DNA from 3 places in the Affinirhizobium rhizoryzae genome. Region 1 is predicted to be linked to each of the others. Evidence: predicted binding sites of a transcription regulator. Region 1 holds the regulator's gene; each other region holds the start of a gene.

Region 1 (5,642 bases):
GCCAACGCCCTGGCTCCATGTTTTTGCGCGGAAAGCCGATGGCGGCGAACAGGTCGTTTAGATCCGCCGCGCGTGAACGATGATTTCGGAGCTCGAGTTCGGATCGAAGGGCGTCTTGTCCCACCATCCATAGACCTGCGTGATCGAAAATCCAGCCTGAGCAAGCAGATCTGTGATGGTATCGAGGGAAGGAAAGCGCAGCGTACTGCTGCTCACCAATCGGTCGCCGTCTGCCATGGTGTAGACCGCGTCGAAGGTTACCTGATCGCCCTGGACGTCGCGGTACTGGTAGAAGACTTCCACAGTGCCTTGCCCCAGGATATGTCGGCGCGTTTTTGTCTTTTCCTGCGTCCAGGTTTCCCATTCACATCGAGATGGATTGCGGCTTTCAAAAACAAGCCTTGCATCTGGCTCAAGATGTCGAGCGATGTTCCTGAGCGCCTTCAGCGTATCGTCATCAGTCAAAAACACCTGAAAGACATGCGCTGTCATGATCGCGAGTTGGAAGCGCTCCCGGAGATCGAATTCTGCTGCGGCAGCCTGCACCCATTGCACCCGCGCCTCGCTATCCTTCGCCTTGGCAATGGAAAGCATGCCGGGGGCGGGATCGACACCTGTTACCTGATGACCATCGGCGGCAAGCGGCAGGGTCAAGAGCCCCGTACCGCAGCCAATATCCAGAATGCGGCAGGGTGAAGAGGCGAGGGAGAGATAATAGGCCCGATCTTTGCCATGAGCGTTGAAATGATCATAAAGGGCGGCCATGTCACTACGCGCAAACTGATCATCGACGGGCATGTGATCCTCCTGTCAGTGAATGGTTTGCTGTTTCAGCAAGCCAGATCCGCCACCACCGCGTCGAGGATCAGCATCCCGGCTGGCGTGCACCGTAGCCTGGAATTTCCAAGGCGCTCTATAAACCCGTGTTCCAGTAAAAACTGCTCGCGCGCCGGATTTGGGAAGCGACCGGACAATTGCTGCCAGCGGGCAAGGTCCACGCCCTCGCGAAGGCGCAAGCCCATCAGCAGAAGTTCGTCGGCCTGTTCCTCGCGCTCGAGGATCTCGTGCTCCACCATGCCATGACCATTGGCTTCCACCTGCTCAAGCCAGCGTTCGGGCATCCGTTCGGTCGCGGTCGCGATCTTTGTGCGGTCGCGGCTGATGCGCCCATGCGCGCCTGGACCAATCCCGGCATAATCGCCATAGCGCCAATAGGTCAGGTTGTGTCGGCTCTCGGCACCTGGCTTTGCGTGGTTTGAAACCTCATAGGCAGGCATACCGAAGCCTTCGGTGATGGATTGCGTTGCCTCATAGAGTGCCGCAGATTGATCGCCATCCGGTACGATCAGTTTGCCAGCCTTGTGCAGCCCATAGAAGGCAGTGCCCTCTTCAATGGTCAGTTGATAGAGGGAAAGGTGATCCACGGCGTAGGATACGGCCTCGTTGAGCTCTCTTTCCCATTCCTCGACAGTCTGGTTCGGCCGTGCATAGATGAGGTCGAAGCTCATGCGCGGAAAAATCTCGCGCGCCAGACGTATGGCTTTCAGCGCATCCGCCACATCGTGCAGGCGCCCGAGGAACTTCAGGTCGCGATCATTGAGCGCCTGCACGCCGAGAGACACACGATTGACACCCGCCGAACGGTAGCCGCGGAAACGCTCCGCCTCCACGCTCGATGGATTGGCCTCCATTGTTACTTCTATGCCGGCTGGCGTATGCCAGCGGGCAGCGATGCCATCCAGAATGGCTTCAACGGTGGCGGGATCCATCAACGAGGGCGTGCCGCCCCCCAGAAAAATGCTGGTCACGGTTCGCGGGCCTGTCAGGCTTCGCATCGTGTCCATTTCCTTCAGGAATGCTTGTGTAAACCGCTGCTGATCAACAGGCGTGTGACGCACATGGCTGTTGAAGTCGCAATAAGGGCATTTGGCTGCGCAGAACGGCCAATGGACATAAAGACCAAAGCCCGGTTCGCCGGTATCAGGCAGGAGAGGGGCGTCGGTCAGCAAAGGCTTATACGTCCAGGCAGGTTTCGACAAAAATCTTGAAGGCGCGGGCGCGGTGCGACAGGGCCTGCGCATCACCGGGCTTCCAGCCGTGTTTCTCTTCTGCGCTCATTTCGCCGAAGGTGGTGGAATAGCCGGAAGGCTGAAAGATCGGATCGTAGCCAAAGCCCTGCGTGCCGCGTGGAGCAGGCGCAATCACGCCTTCCACTTCGCCACGGAAGAGTTCTGTATGTCCGTCCGGCCATGCAAGGCACAAAACGCTGACGAACCGGGCGGTACGCTGTTGCGCGGTTGTGGCACCACGCTCCTGCAGCGCATCCTCCACCTTGCGCATGGCCATGGCGAAATCGCGCGTTCCATCGGCTGTCTCCGCCCAGTTGGCGGTATACACGCCCGGCGCTCCGTCCAGAGCGTCGATCACCAGACCGGAGTCGTCAGACAGAGCAGGCAGTCCGGAAGCCTTGGCAGAGGCCAAAGCCTTGATCGTCGCATTTTCTTCAAACGTTGTTCCGGTTTCATCCGGCTCGATGAAATTAAGCTCGGCTGCAGACTTTGCGGCAAAGCCGAAAGGGCCGATCAGATCCGCAATCTCGCGGATCTTTCCGGCATTGTGGCTGGCAACGACAATGGTGCGGGTGTCGAGTTTACGCATCGGTCTGACCTCGCTCAGGCAATGGCCTGCTTCTGAAGCGCAACCAGTTCGGCAGTGCCCGCAGCGGCCAGATCGAGCAGACCCAGCAGTTCGTCGCGCGTAAACGGCTTGCCTTCAGCTGTGCCTTGCACCTCCACAATTCCACCGGAACCGGTCATGACGAAGTTCGCATCGGTCTCGGCAGCCGAATCCTCAAGATAGTCCAGGTCGATGACCGATTGTCCCGCGAAGATGCCGCAGGAGATCGCTGCAACGTGGTCCTTGAGGACGCGCTCCAGCTTGATCATGTTGCGAGCCTCCATCCACTTCAGGCAGTCGTGCAGCGCAATCCAGCCGCCGGTGATGGCTGCGGTGCGGGTGCCGCCATCAGCTTGGATGACATCGCAATCCACCGTGATCTGCTTTTCGCCGAGCGCTTCCAGATCGATCACGGCCCGCAGAGAGCGGCCGATCAGCCGCTGGATTTCCTGGGTACGTCCACCCTGCTTTCCGGCGGCCGCCTCACGTTTCATGCGGTCGCCGGTGGCACGGGGCAGCATTCCATATTCAGCCGTTACCCAGCCCTTGCCGGAGTTACGAAGCCACGGTGGTGTCTTTTCTTCAAGGCTTGCGGTGCACAGAACATGCGTATCGCCAAACTTCACGAGGCATGAGCCTTCGGCATGCTTGGACACATTGCGTTCAAAGCTGACCTTGCGCATCTGGTCGGTTTTTCTGCCTGAGGGCCGCATCGTTCTCTCCTGAAGTTCTTAAGACGCCTCTTAGAACCCCGGACGAGGCTTTGCAAAGGAAAACCCATGGAAGATTAGCATTGTTGCGGTCAATGGCTGTCAAAAACTCTTTGGCGAACGCTGGATCCGCATTATATTCGCTGCAGGATAGTCAATAGCCAGGTGAAATGCGACAGATGGATCTTCAGCCAACGCGGGGCAGGGACACCACATCGGTGCTTGACGAGCGATCGCGCGAGATCTTCCGGCGTATCGTCGAAAGCTATCTGGAAACGGGCGAGCCGCTCGGCTCGCGCAATCTCGCGCGCCTTTTGCCAATCTCCCTCTCTCCGGCCTCCGTCCGCAACGTGATGAGCGACCTCGAGGAACTGGGGCTTATCTACGCGCCACACATCAGTGCTGGTCGCTTGCCGACGCAGATCGGCCTTCGCTTCTTCGTTGATGCCTTCATGCAGGTCGGCGATCTTTCCGTGGAAGATCGCGCCAGCATCGAGCGCCAGATCCGTGCGAGTGACCGTGATCAGCCGATGGAAAATCTGATGACGGAAGCATCTCTGATGCTGTCCGGTGTTTCCCGCGGCGCAGGCATTGTGATCACGGCGAAAAGCGACCCTGTGTTGAAACATGTCGAGTTCATCCGGCTTGAACCGACAAAGGCGCTGGCCATTCTGGTGGGTGATCATAACCAGGTTGAAAATCGTATCATCGATCTGCCTGCCGGTGTGACGTCATCGCAGTTGACGGAAGCTGCCAATTTTCTTAACGCACATCTGAGCGGCCAGACCCTACCGGAACTGCGCGGTCAGCTTCGAACCCTGAAGCAGCGCGTCCAGACGGAACTCGATACTTTGTCCCGCGATCTGGTGGAAAGAGGTCTTGCTGTCTGGGCAGGTGACAACGAGGAAGGAAAGCCCTCGCGCCTCATCGTGCGTGGCCGCGCCAATCTTCTGGAGGGCCTTGCCGGCGCAGAGGATCTGGATCGCCTCCGTATGCTTTTTGATGATCTCGAGAAGAAGGACAGTCTTCTGGAGATCCTGGATCTGGCAGAAAGCGGTCCCGGTGTCCGCATCTTCATCGGCTCGGAAAACAAGCTTTTCTCCCTCTCCGGTTCCTCGCTGGTGGTTGCTCCCTACCGCGACGAAGAGGATCGCATCGTTGGTGCTGTCGGCGTGATTGGCCCGACCCGGCTGAACTATTCGCGCATCGTGCCAATGGTGGATTACACGGCGCAACTGCTGACACGGCTCAGCCGAAACCCCCGCGCGCAGTAAATCCGTCCCGATATGTGCAGAAGCCTTGATTTTTCAGGCTCGAACCTCGATATCGGGCTCACTTTCAGACAAACCTTTGATGGAGTACGTCATGACCGACGAGACGAAGAAACCCGGACCTGACGCGGAAGAGAATCAGGACGCTGCTGCTGCTGCCGCTGCTTCAGCCTTTGCGGAAAATGGTTCGGAAGCTCCTGGTGAGCAGCAGCCAGACCCGTTGGAAGCGCTTCGGGCGGAGAATAACGAGATCCGCGACCGTTTCCTGCGCCTCGCAGCAGAGATGGACAATCTTCGCCGCCGCACAGAGCGCGATGTGAAGGACGCCAAGTCCTACGCCGTAACCGCCTTCGCGCGTGACATGCTGGCCGTGTCTGACAATCTGCGACGGGCGCTCGACTCAATCCCTGCCGAAACGCGAGAAGCGGGTGATGCTGGCCTCAAGGCCTTGATCGAAGGCGTCGATATGACAGAGCGCGCAATGCTATCGGCACTTGAGCGCCACGGTGTACGCAAGATCGATGCCGAAGGTCAGAAATTCGATCCGAATTTCCATCAGGCCATGTTTGAGGTTCCGAATCCTGCTGTTCCCAACAACACGGTCGTGCAGGTCGTCCAGGCGGGTTACGTCATTGGCGAGCGCGTTCTTCGTCCCGCCATGGTCGGTGTTGCAAAAGGTGGCCCGAAGGTTGAAGCATCCGCCGCTGCCGAGGCAACCGCCGATAAGGCGTAATCAACGCCGGTATTTCTGATCAAGAAAAAAGGTCCGCTTCGAAAGAGGCGGACCTTTTTGCTTTCAAGGCGATGGAAGTGAATCAGGCGGCGTTCGCCTGTTCCTGATTCAGAAACGCATAGATGGCGGACGCTGAATCGGTGGCGCGCAGCTTTGCCACAAGATCGTGATCTCTCAGCACCCGGGCAATGCGCGAGAGTGCCTTGAGGTGGTCAGCTCCAGCGCCTTCGGGTGCCAGAAGAAGGAAAACCA
Region 2 (5,642 bases), on a different replicon from region 1:
ATCTTCGTTGGCAACATCCCGGAGATAGCTGTTTCCAGTAGCGGCGAGTTGAGCTGCATGATGAAGCGAAGCCTCAAGGCCCTTCTCATACTGCTCCCGGTTTTCGTCTCCGAGCTCACCGGCTTCGATATGGGCGAGGCCGGAGCGATAGTGTTCCACATTTGCCATCGCATCGCGACCTACCTCAACGACAGCCTCTCCATGCTTGGCAACAGCTGCCTCCCACTGGGAGTTAGCATTCGTCTGCTCTTGCACCTCAGATGCCGTTATTTCCGGCGCGGCACGACTTTCTCTGGAGACGTCGCCAGCAGCGTTTCGACCATCCTGCTCATCAAGCCCACGCTCCTTCATTTCGAGCATCTGCCTGCGCAGATCGACGATCTCGCGAGCGAGGGAGGAAACCTCCTCGAAGCCTGACCGGTCCTCTGGACCAGCGCTGCGCTGAAGGTTGAATAGAGCCGTTTCAACCGTCTTTTCGTACGCTTCGAACTCTGGGCGTGTCTGCTCGCGCATGTCCTTTGCCTCCGACAACATGTCTCTGATTGCTACCATATTGGCACGGTAATCACGGCCAAAATCCGCATGAATGACCGAACCAGCAGGCGGTTGATCCGTTTGGACAAGGCCGTTTTCCAGATAGGAGCGATGCTGAGCGGCGTAGGCCGCAACCACTGTGTCGCTGGCGTTGACTGCAATCTTCTGCCAAGTCTCCTGCGCTTTTAGGATGTACTGGCGGCTTCTCTGGCTCGTCGCCACCACGCGCCGACCAGCTCGCTTTGCGTCATATCGCGCCTGTGCCGGATCGCTGGTGCCGACATGCTCGGTTCGACCGTTATGTTTGACGGCGCGAACCTGATTACGCGTGAAGGCTGGCGGCGTAGCAAACTCGCGACGATCGGTCATTTCCATATTGATGCCGTGGTCACGCGCCTTCTCGGCCATGACCTCCCGCCATTGCCGGAAGGTGGCCGGAGTCGTCTCGATCCGGTCGCCCGACTCCGAACGCATGGTAACGATGGCATGGGCATGAACATGCGGCCGCTTGCCCCCCTCCCCTGCTTCTTTCGGATCGTTCTCCGGATCGTGCATAGCGAAAACGTACCGATGGCCCGCAAACTGCTCAGCCAGGAAGTCGCGAACAGCTCCTTCGAACGCGGCCGCATCCGTGCCGGCACGCGCCGACATGATCACGTGCATCACGTCACGGCTCTTGCGGCTGTGCAGCTCATCCCGCCATTCCTTTTGCACCAGGTCGCCCGCAGCCTTGTCATCTGCGATCGAACGTCCCTGATCGTCTCGAACGTCGTTGCGCTGCGCGATCAGGTCTCGCAACTTGGCAGCGCCATATTCCACGCCGTTGCCATAGCCTGTGAACGAGAAAGCTGCGGGGGCCTCGTTCGCAACGGCGCTGGCGTTAAAACGCTCCTGAACGATCGCAGCCGACTTCGCGTCCGCCGTCAGCCGCTCGCCCTGCCCGCTGCGCAACACAACATAGCCCTCGACCTTCAGCGATCCATCGTTTCGGGTTTCGACAGAGTAAGCGTAGCGTCGATCACCAAAGCCACTGCTGAGAATGTCCCGCACCTGCTCATGCGGGTTCGAGCCGCCGGAAACGCTCACCTCGACGCTAAACGCGCCGATATCGCGGCTCTCGGTCCTGTTTTGGAAAAGGTGATCCCAATCACCACGGAGACGCGCCAGCTCCTCACGGCCACGCAACGTCTCGCCGTTCTCGTTCTCAACCTTCAGCTCCCCCCCTCTGGAAACATAGTTGAGCATCGAGCCGACGCGGGCGCCACCACCGTAGGAAGCCAGTTTGACAACTGCTGGCTGGCTCCCTTTGGCAACGCTCGCAAGACGAACGTCCATTGATCGCATAGCACCCGAACCGGCAGCCAGTGACCGAGACCCGGATGTGGCATTCAACATCGAGGCCGAAGGCACACCACCTCTACCGGCTCCGGATCCGCCTTTCGACATCACAGCCTGGTGCTGGAGATTTTTCAGCCTCTTCTTAAGCTCTTCCTCGACAGCACTCCCTCGGCCGCCCAGCGTCATGTCGTGCAAGAGCGCCGCGCGTCTCTGCTCCCACTCGCTTGTGAACGTGCCGAGAAAAAGCTCCACGGCCTACACCTCGCCTCGGCGCTCATGCCCCGCACGGCGCGAAAGCGTCCGCAGCTCACTCATCACAGCCGCCTGAATCCGCTGGACGTTGCCAAGATTGATGTCCAGCTCGGAAGGGTGGACACCTTTGCCCGCATTCAGGGAGCGGGCTACCTGATTCAAATTGATGCCGATCATCCGCATGTCTTCGAGCAATGCGGCCATGATCAACCTGTCTTCCGCAGTCAGAATTGGGCGAACACCAGCACCCTCGAGGAGCAGCGAACGGAAAAAAGCAGACACACTCATACCGGCCGACTTGGCCGCTTCTTCGATAGCCGAATGCTCAGCATCGCTGACACGGACGTTGATGAGACGCCCCTTGCGTTGCTCGGGCGTCGGTACTTCGATCGTGTCTTCGCTCATCAATCAATCAAGCCTGTTCGGAGCCTGGCGACCCTCATCGTGGGCTTGTCCCACGATTGCGGTGCAAAATGTAAAACATTTTTGCGTATCCTGCCACTCTAAATCTAAAGACCTATCTCATAATTTCAACCTAATTTCACCTCTCGACTGGCTTCGCTTCGCTCGCACTCTTTCCGTTGGAACGCTCACCAGGGCTCACCGCCGAAACCGCCTCTGAAGGCCTTTATCTGTCCCTCGTACTCAGGCGAAAGGGACGCTTCGCTCTTCGCCCTTGGCACCCTCCGTGCGAGCGCCAAGTGAGGCCTCACGCGGCTCCGGGGTTCACCACTCGACCCAGACACTTGTAAAAACCACACGACCAACTCGTGTGACTTGATAGATGTCCTAAAGCGTGCGTTCACACGCATGTTTTGATCTTAACCTGTGTGTGTTCACATGCTAGGTTTGCTTCGATGTGAAGATCTTAACGACGATACTGATGTGCCGATTGAACCCATGTCGGATCGCTAGGGGGGCGGGGGAACCATAGTCTTGAAAGGATCGTGTAATGGCAATCTGCATATCGCTGGTAAGCGGTAAGGGTGGAGCGGGCAAGACAACCGCCGTAATCCTGGTCGCTGGTGAATATGCGCTTCATGGTAAGCAAGTGCTCTTGGTCGATGCGGATGGCCGGCAAAACCTAAATGAGTGGTGGTCGCGTTCCGAGGCTAAAGACAACAGGCCAGACGGCATTGAGCTTCGCACGGCGGTAACCAACGCATCACTTCAGCATATTCTGGAGAACGAAACCGCCAGGTTTGACGTCGTGTTAATAGACTCCCCCGGTCAAGACACCGTACTGCGAGACACGATCATCGCCGGCTCGGACATCGTTATGACCCCGATCCAGCCAAACCAAGACGAGATCCTTGCTGCCGGCCAGGCAGCAATGGACGTGGCTGACACCTGCGATCGTACCGGGCGAAACATTCCACATCTCAACTTCAGAACCCGGATTACTCTCCCGGGTCGTTCACTGGAAGCCTACCGCCTGATCCGCCCCTTCATCGCAAACTTGCAGGAACAGGGATATGATTCATACCTCCTGGACACTGAGCTTTATGAGCGAAACCCATACCGCGACATCAGACTTGGATATGGGACACTGCAAATGCTGGAGCTGAGCGACTCAGTCAAAAAGGCCCGGAGCGAGGTCATGACCTTGATGCAAGAAATTGAACGTTTCCTGCCGAACGAGCAGAAGAGGTCGTAAGATGGCTAAAGGCACTTCCAGCATATCTGATTTTCCCGTGGCACCGCGACGGTCGCGGGGGAATGTACCCAATCCAATGTCGCAGCCGGCTATAGACAACGAAGCAGAAAACGCGGTCGCCAGCCATCAACCGGACGAGGCCGCTGTCGAAGAAGCTCCTGCTCAGGTACAAGCCGTTCAGGTGCCCCCAAGATCAAGTTTGATTTTGCCCTCACCGGAGGCTCGCCGGGAGAGAGCGACGAACAAGTCGTTGGAGCGTGAGGCGTCCAGAATACGACTGCAGGAGCTCAAGCAGAACAAGGCGCGCGAGAGCAAGCACTTCGTCAATTGCCCTCTTGATTACGACACCAAGAAACGCTTGGAGCGCGCAGCCTCTGAAAACGACCTAAAAATGACGGTGATCGTCAAGGCCGCAATCGACCAGTTCCTGAAGGATAATGGTTATTGATCCTCGACCTTCGATTTCTGGCCGGGGTGGCCGTAGGCACCACCCTTGGCTTCTTGATCAACCCTGAAGCAGCGGAGAAGGCAGGGATCGACATTCAGTCCATAAAGAGGACTATGCCTGTTATTGGTTCTTCTCCAGCCGAGCCGGTCAAACAAGCTGATTGGCCAACCAACGAACACGCGAAACGGGAGCTGTTCCGGTTTGCGATGTGGGACTTTGAGACATTTGGGCCGAAGTCTGAGATTTTGATCACAAGGTGCATCAGCATCGACCAGCTTTCATTGGCATGCGAAATGCGCGTGAAGCTGAGCTGGATCTCCGAAGAAAGAACGGTCGAAGGCGTTTTTCAATCCAGCGCCCACAGCTGGAACCTGATCGCTGCGAACTGGATCTTGAGGTGATGGACAACGCGCCCTGAGTTGCGAATTTTATATCGAGGAGATCAGCATCCTGGCATTCATTCCCCCCACTTTTGTTAGGGCTTTGTAACTGGCGCCCAGGATGACAGTGCCTTAATGGCACGTTATGGTGCGTGATATCTGCCACAGGCGGATTTGGGGACTGAGGGAATACCGACTGTGCGGAATCTATCCGACTATATCAAATCAAGGGAACTGGTTGAGACTACAGATCCAGATTTCCAGAGACCCTTGTACCGCAAGGAGGGATTCGACGGCATAGTCAGCTTCGGCGAGATCGACGCAAAACTTTCCGCATTCCTACTCGACGAACGCGCGAAAACTGGTCTGACCCAGAGTGATTTCGCGACCCTGGCTGGTCTCGCTCGAGTGGTCTACAGCCGCTACGAACTGAACATTTCGCGGCTGACCGTCTCTCGAATGATTCACCTTTCCGAGCTCCTTGGGTTCCTGCCGATGCAGATGATTCATGCCGCAGCACCTCATCTCTACGGTAAAAATCCTGAAGAGGCCGATGATCGGGTTGAACTCTTCAGACTCATTCATGACCTCCCGCATGACACCATACGCAGTTTGATCGGTATAGTTGGCCAACTGACGCCTAAGGATGTTCTTGAAGCTCGGCAAAAAGCGGAAGCGGAGGCCGAAGCAAAAGCTGAGGCCGAACGCCAACGACTGACTAGAAAGGCGGCGAGAGTCAGCAGGAAAGGCCGTCCCCCTGGCCGGCCACCAGGTCGAAAATCATCCAAGGTCGATACCCCGACAGACGATTGAAGAACGGAAAGGGCCGTCAAGTGATGGCCATTTAGGAACGCGTCGTCCCTCACCCCGTTTTCCGATCGCTGTTCGCATTTGCACGCATCAGCGACATCAGCATGGGTCCCAGCCCGAACTCTCCTGCCCTCGCTCGGCGCGTGAGATCGCGGAGATATCCACCTGCCGAATTGATATGCCCTGCCCTCTCCAAGATTGCAGCCATGGCAACCGCCGCGTT
Region 3 (5,642 bases), 450 kb from region 1:
CATCCGCGAAGGTCTGGCAGAAGCCGACAAGCGGGTGGAGATCGCAGCACGTCTGGGCTTCGGCCATGCGGATGTCATCGTCGCTGTACCGGACATCTGGCTCGATGTCGAAACCATGGCCGATCTTGGTGATGTGGCGGCGGAATTTCGTGCCCGTCATGGCCGCCGTCTGGCGATTGCAACGAAGTACTGGCGGCTGACACAGCAGCACTTCTCGTCGCAACACGGCATTCAACTGTATCGGATCGTGGAAAGCCTGGGCGCGACAGAAGGCGCACCGGCAGCCGGACAGGCCGATATCATCGTGGACATCACATCGACCGGTTCGACGCTGAAGGCCAATCATCTGAAGGTTCTTTCGGACGGCGTTATTCTTCGTTCCGAAGCCTGCCTGGTGCGCGCAAGAAAGCCGGAGCATGAGGGCAACCCGACCGTTGCCCGCATCATCGAGGCCGTGCGCGGCGTTCTCTGAAACCATTCTTGAATGTATAAAAAACCCGCCGGATCCTTGTCGATCCGGCGGGTTTTTATGTGCCTTGGAGGTCAGGCGGAAGATCAGGCCAGCGCTGGCTTTACGCCGCGACGAGCGTCGAGCGAGTAGGCGCCTGCACCGACAGTAGCAAGCAGCAGATAAGCGCCAGCGAGCGTGAAGTTCTTCATCATCATGATGCTGTTCAGCGTGTTCAGCCAACCCAGAGCGGCTTCAGGCCAGCCCGGAACGGCAATCGTGCCGGAGTGGAAGACAGCGCCCGTGAAAACGCAGAAGGCGGCAAGCGCAAAGCCCGTGAGCTTGGTCTGGAAGCCAACCAGAACGAAGAGGCCAGCAACCAGTTCGAAAGCGCCAGCCAGATAGGCGAGCAGGGTTGCAGCAGGAAGGCCGGCACCTGTGATCATTCCAGCAGTACCAGACGGATCGGCCAGCTTGCCGAAGCCGGACAGGATGAAGATGAAGGAGAGAAGGATGCGCGCAACAAGGATCAGCGCGTTGTTGGTCGAGGACATGGATAAGCTCCAGGTAAAAGCCTTGGGAGGCGTTAATTGTATGGAGAGACTATGCGCCAGATTGTCGCGGCGAGAAAGATGAACGAACGGCGACGAATTGTTCGAGATTAGCGAACAACAATTCCGTGATCGGAACGTGATGGCCTTGGCCGCGTTTGTACCGCAAACCTGAATACTGACTTCATCTCACATTCAGGCGGCGCCGGGCAACCTGCGCCTCAGACACAAGCGTCGGAAGGAAACACCATGAAGAAAATCATCATCAGCGCACTGGCCCTCGTCATGGCCTCATCGGTTCCCGTGTTCGCACAGACCTATCGTTCCGAAGCACGCGAATATCGTCAGGAGCAGCGCATTCATCGCGCTTTGCGCCAGGGTGAGTTGACGCCGCGGGAGGCGCAACGCCTGATCCAGCAGCAGCGCAGGATCGATCGTGCCCAGGCGCGCGCCGGACGGGATGGCTATGTGACGCGGCAGGAGCGCCGCAAGATCGAGCGTATGCAGGATCGTGCGTCACGCAATATCTACCAGAAGAGCAACAATGGCCGCGGCTATTACTAATTCGTCGCTTTGACAGTGCTGAATGCAAAAAGGGCGACCCGAGGGCCGCCCTTTCTGTATTCCAGATGCTGGAAGGCGTGGACTTAGAAGTCCATGCCACCCATGCCGCCCATGCCGCCAGCTGGCATTGCAGGTGCGTCCTTCTTCGGCAGTTCTGCGATCATGGCTTCCGTCGTGATCAGCAGGGAAGCAACCGAAGCTGCGTTCTGCAGAGCCGTGCGAACAACCTTGACCGGGTCAACGATACCCATGGCAATCATGTCGCCGTACTCGGAAGTCTGAGCGTTGTAGCCGAAGTTGTCGTCGTTCTTGTCGAGGATCTTGCCAACAACGATCGAAGCTTCGTCACCGGCGTTTTCTGCGATCTGGCGAACCAGAGCCTGCAGTGCGCGGCGAACGATGTTGATACCAGCTTCCTGGTCGTCGTTTGCGCCCTTGACGGAGATCTTCGTGGAAGAACGCAGCAGAGCAGTACCACCGCCCGGTACGATGCCTTCCTGAACAGCAGCGCGCGTTGCGTTCAGAGCGTCGTCGATGCGATCCTTGCGCTCCTTCACTTCAACTTCCGTTGCACCGCCAACGCGGATCACGGCAACGCCACCGGCCAGCTTTGCAAGACGCTCCTGCAGCTTTTCGCGGTCGTAGTCGGATGTGGTTTCTTCGATCTGAGCCTTGATCTGGGCAACGCGGCCTTCGATGTCAGCCTTCTGGCCGTTACCATCGACGATCGTGGTGTTTTCCTTGGAGATCGAAACCTTCTTGGCACGGCCGAGCATGTCGAGCGTGACGTTCTCGAGCTTGATGCCGAGATCTTCGGAGATCACGGTACCGCCGGTCAGGATCGCGATGTCTTCCAGCATGGCCTTGCGGCGATCGCCGAAGCCAGGAGCCTTGACGGCAGCGATCTTCAGGCCGCCACGCAGCTTGTTGACGACGAGCGTTGCAAGAGCTTCGCCTTCGACGTCTTCAGCGATGATGAGGAGCGGCTTGCCCGTCTGAACAACGGCTTCGAGAACCGGCAGCATGGCCTGCAGGTTGGAGAGCTTCTTCTCGTGGAGGAGAATGAAAGCGTCGTCCAGATCTGCAACCATCTTTTCCGGGTTGGTCACGAAGTAAGGCGACAGGTAGCCGCGGTCGAACTGCATGCCTTCGACGACTTCGAGTTCGGTTTCAGCGGTCTTGGCTTCTTCGACGGTGATAACGCCTTCGTTGCCAACCTTCTGCATGGCTTCAGCAATGTCACGGCCAACCTGGGTGTCGCCGTTTGCAGAGATCGTACCAACCTGAGCAACTTCCTCAGAGGTGTTGATCTTCTTTGCCTTGGCCTGCAGGTCCTTGACGACTTCTGCAACAGCGAGGTCGATACCGCGCTTCAGGTCCATCGGGTTCATGCCGGCAGCAACAGCCTTCTGGCCTTCGCGAACGATAGCCTGGGCAAGAACGGTTGCAGTGGTGGTGCCGTCGCCTGCGATGTCGTTGGTCTTCGAAGCAACTTCGCGGACCATCTGGGCGCCCATGTTCTCGAACTTGTCTTCCAGTTCGATTTCCTTGGCAACCGATACACCGTCCTTGGTGATGCGCGGAGCGCCGAAGGACTTGTCGATAACAACGTTACGACCCTTCGGGCCGAGCGTTACCTTGACGGCATCAGCGAGAATGTCGACGCCACGCAGCATCTTTTCGCGCGCGGTACGGCCGAATTTTACTTCTTTAGCAGCCATTTTTAAAACTCCTCTGAGCGTTACAGCTCACTGTCGTTCAATCTTGTGATGGATAACGTTTCGACTGAGATCAGCCGATGATGCCCATGATGTCGGCTTCCTTCATGATCAGAAGGTCTTCGCCGTCGAGCTTTACTTCCGTGCCGGACCACTTGCCGAACAGAACGCGGTCACCAACCTTCACGTCGAGTGCGACGATCTTGCCGGACTCGTCACGAGCGCCGGAACCGACGGCGACGATTTCGCCTTCCTGCGGCTTTTCCTTCGCGGTGTCCGGAATGATGATGCCACCCTTCGTCTTTGCTTCAGATTCGACGCGACGAACGACAACGCGGTCGTGCAGCGGGCGGAAATTGGTGCTTGCCATTGTCTAATCCCTCGATCAAATGACATTGACGGGCTTGAGGCCCGTATCATTGTTGTTAGCACTCACTCTCTACGAGTGCTAGCGGCAAACAGATATGATTGAGCTCCGGCTGAGTCAAGAACAGGGCTCGTAAAAAAGTGGCCGATCCTGAACGTCTACCCGCTTCCGCCAAACCCATCACGGAAACTCCGGCGCAAACCCCTGAATTCTCGGAGGTTCTGCGGGTCTTCGCCCGTATTGGACTGTTGAGTTTTGGTGGCCCCGCGGGCCAGATCGCGATGTTGCACAAGGCTGTGGTGGAAGAAAGGCAGTGGCTTTCAGAGGAAAGATTTCTGCATGCCTTGAGCTATTGCATGCTGCTTCCTGGACCGGAAGCCCAGCAGCTTGCCACCTATATCGGCTGGCTCGTCAAGGGTGTGCGTGGCGGCATCCTGGCCGGACTTCTGTTCGTGCTTCCCGGCCTTGGCGTCATGATCGGGCTTTCCACAGCCTATGCGCTGTATCAACAGACCGACTGGCTGACGGGCCTCTTTTTTGGCCTCAAGGCTGCCGTGCTTGCCATCGTGGTCCAGGCGCTGGTTCGCCTTTCCGTGCGAACGTTGAAATCAGGCTTTCATATCGCGCTTGCGGTCGGCGCCTTCCTCGCTCTGTTTGTTCTGGATTTGCCGTTTCCGCTTTTGGTTCTTGGCGCGGGCCTTCTCGGTTACTGGCGAAGCCGATTCACCGCTCCCGTCACTCCGTCGATCGATGCAGGGGAAGGGCGGCCTGCTCTGGCCTCCCAGCTTTTATCGCTGCTGTTCTGGGTCGTCATTTGGCAATTGCCGCTGCTGATCCTCTGGCTCGTCGATGGTTTCGAAACCTTGGCGACCCTGTTTGCCTTTTTCTCGCGGATGGCCCTGGTCACATTCGGGGGCGCCTATGCGGTGCTTGCCTATGTGGCGCAGGTTGTCGTTCAGGATTACGGATGGCTGAGGCCGGGTGAGATGGTCGATGGTCTGGCGCTGGCAGAAACAACGCCGGGCCCGCTGGTTCTCGTCCTGTCCCATATCGGCTATCTCGTCGGCTTCAGAACGGTGAACGGCATCGATCCGGTGATTGGCGGCATTCTCGGCGCGCTTCTGGCCGCCTGGGCAACGTTCGTCCCGAGCTTCATCTGGATTTTTGCAGGTGCCCCCTACATCGAGCGTCTGCGTGGCAATGCCCGCATGTCCGCGGCGCTGTCGGCCATCACGGCAGCGGTTGTCGGCGTCATCTGCAATCTGGCCCTCTGGTTCGGTTTGCATGTGCTTTTCAGGGAAATGCATCGCGTCCCTCTGCTGCCACCAATTCCGGGAAAGGATGCGTCGGGCCTTCTTGTGCCGGTTCTATCGTCCCTCGATCTGGCAGCCCTCGCACTGTTTCTGGTCTCCGCATTTCTTTTGATCCGCATGCAGGCTGGAATGGTGAAAGTGCTGGCCTTCTGCGCGCTGGCGGGCGTCCTCTGGCAGCTATTCACAGGCTGAACCAATCCGGCGCACGCGCATCATGAACACACTGGCATCATTCGGCTTGACTGAAACTCCTTGCCAAGCCGGTCCGGCTTTGCCATGTCAGCACCAGTAGTTTTCATGAAAAGACCGGATGACCATGGCAGACCGCATCAAGACCCTCGGTGAAATCACAACCGGCTACGAGCTGATCCTCTCCGATGTCTGGGGCGTTCTGCATAACGGAGTGGATGCTTTTCCAGCTGCCTGCACTGCGCTGGAAGAAGCGCGCAAGGCCGGTCTCACCGTTGTTCTGATTACCAATTCGCCGCGTCCGGCACCGGGTGTCATCGACCAGCTGCGCGTGCTGGGGGTTCCCGATAGCGCCTATGACCGGATCGTCACCTCCGGCGATGTAACGCGAAAGCTGATCGCCGAAGGCCCGAAAAACGTGTTTCTGCTCGGCCCGGAGCGCGACATGCCGCTGTTCGAGGGGCTCGATGTGAACGTGACCGGCGAGGCGGA

What was found. Region 1 encodes HrcA, which represses chaperone genes, less so after heat shock. Its sites were predicted from a motif close to GTTAGCACTCNCNNNNNGNGAGTGCTAAC; they were not measured.
Region 2: the regulator HrcA is predicted to act here: its motif matches at 2,690-2,718, upstream of G6N80_RS22835 (DUF6290 family protein).
Region 3: the regulator HrcA is predicted to act here: its motif matches at 3,706-3,734, upstream of groES (co-chaperone GroES).

The regions. Positions count from the first base shown of each region.
Region 1 is NZ_CP049250.1:638,378-644,019, reverse strand. It holds gene G6N80_RS09285 (class I SAM-dependent methyltransferase) at 1-61, shown strand, start outside; gene G6N80_RS09280 (class I SAM-dependent methyltransferase) at 58-798, opposite strand; gene hemW (radical SAM family heme chaperone HemW) at 831-2,009, opposite strand; gene rdgB (RdgB/HAM1 family non-canonical purine NTP pyrophosphatase) at 2,014-2,658, opposite strand; gene rph (ribonuclease PH) at 2,673-3,389, opposite strand; gene hrcA (heat-inducible transcriptional repressor HrcA) at 3,566-4,660, shown strand; gene grpE (nucleotide exchange factor GrpE) at 4,752-5,390, shown strand; gene ptsN (PTS IIA-like nitrogen regulatory protein PtsN) at 5,473-5,642, opposite strand, start outside.
Region 2 is NZ_CP049251.1:137,354-142,995, forward strand. It holds gene G6N80_RS22830 (relaxase/mobilization nuclease domain-containing protein) at 1-2,124, opposite strand, end outside; gene G6N80_RS22835 (DUF6290 family protein) at 2,128-2,529, opposite strand; gene G6N80_RS22840 (ParA family protein) at 3,077-3,781, shown strand; gene G6N80_RS23420 (hypothetical protein) at 3,783-4,229, shown strand; gene G6N80_RS22850 (hypothetical protein) at 4,226-4,630, shown strand; gene G6N80_RS22855 (helix-turn-helix domain-containing protein) at 4,880-5,422, shown strand; gene repC (plasmid replication protein RepC) at 5,472-5,642, opposite strand, start outside.
Region 3 is NZ_CP049250.1:190,870-196,511, reverse strand. It holds gene hisG (ATP phosphoribosyltransferase) at 1-472, shown strand, start outside; gene G6N80_RS07245 (DoxX family protein) at 556-1,002, opposite strand; gene G6N80_RS07240 (hypothetical protein) at 1,249-1,563, shown strand; gene groL (chaperonin GroEL) at 1,647-3,284, opposite strand; gene groES (co-chaperone GroES) at 3,355-3,651, opposite strand; gene chrA (chromate efflux transporter) at 3,789-5,153, shown strand; gene G6N80_RS07220 (TIGR01459 family HAD-type hydrolase) at 5,278-5,642, shown strand, end outside.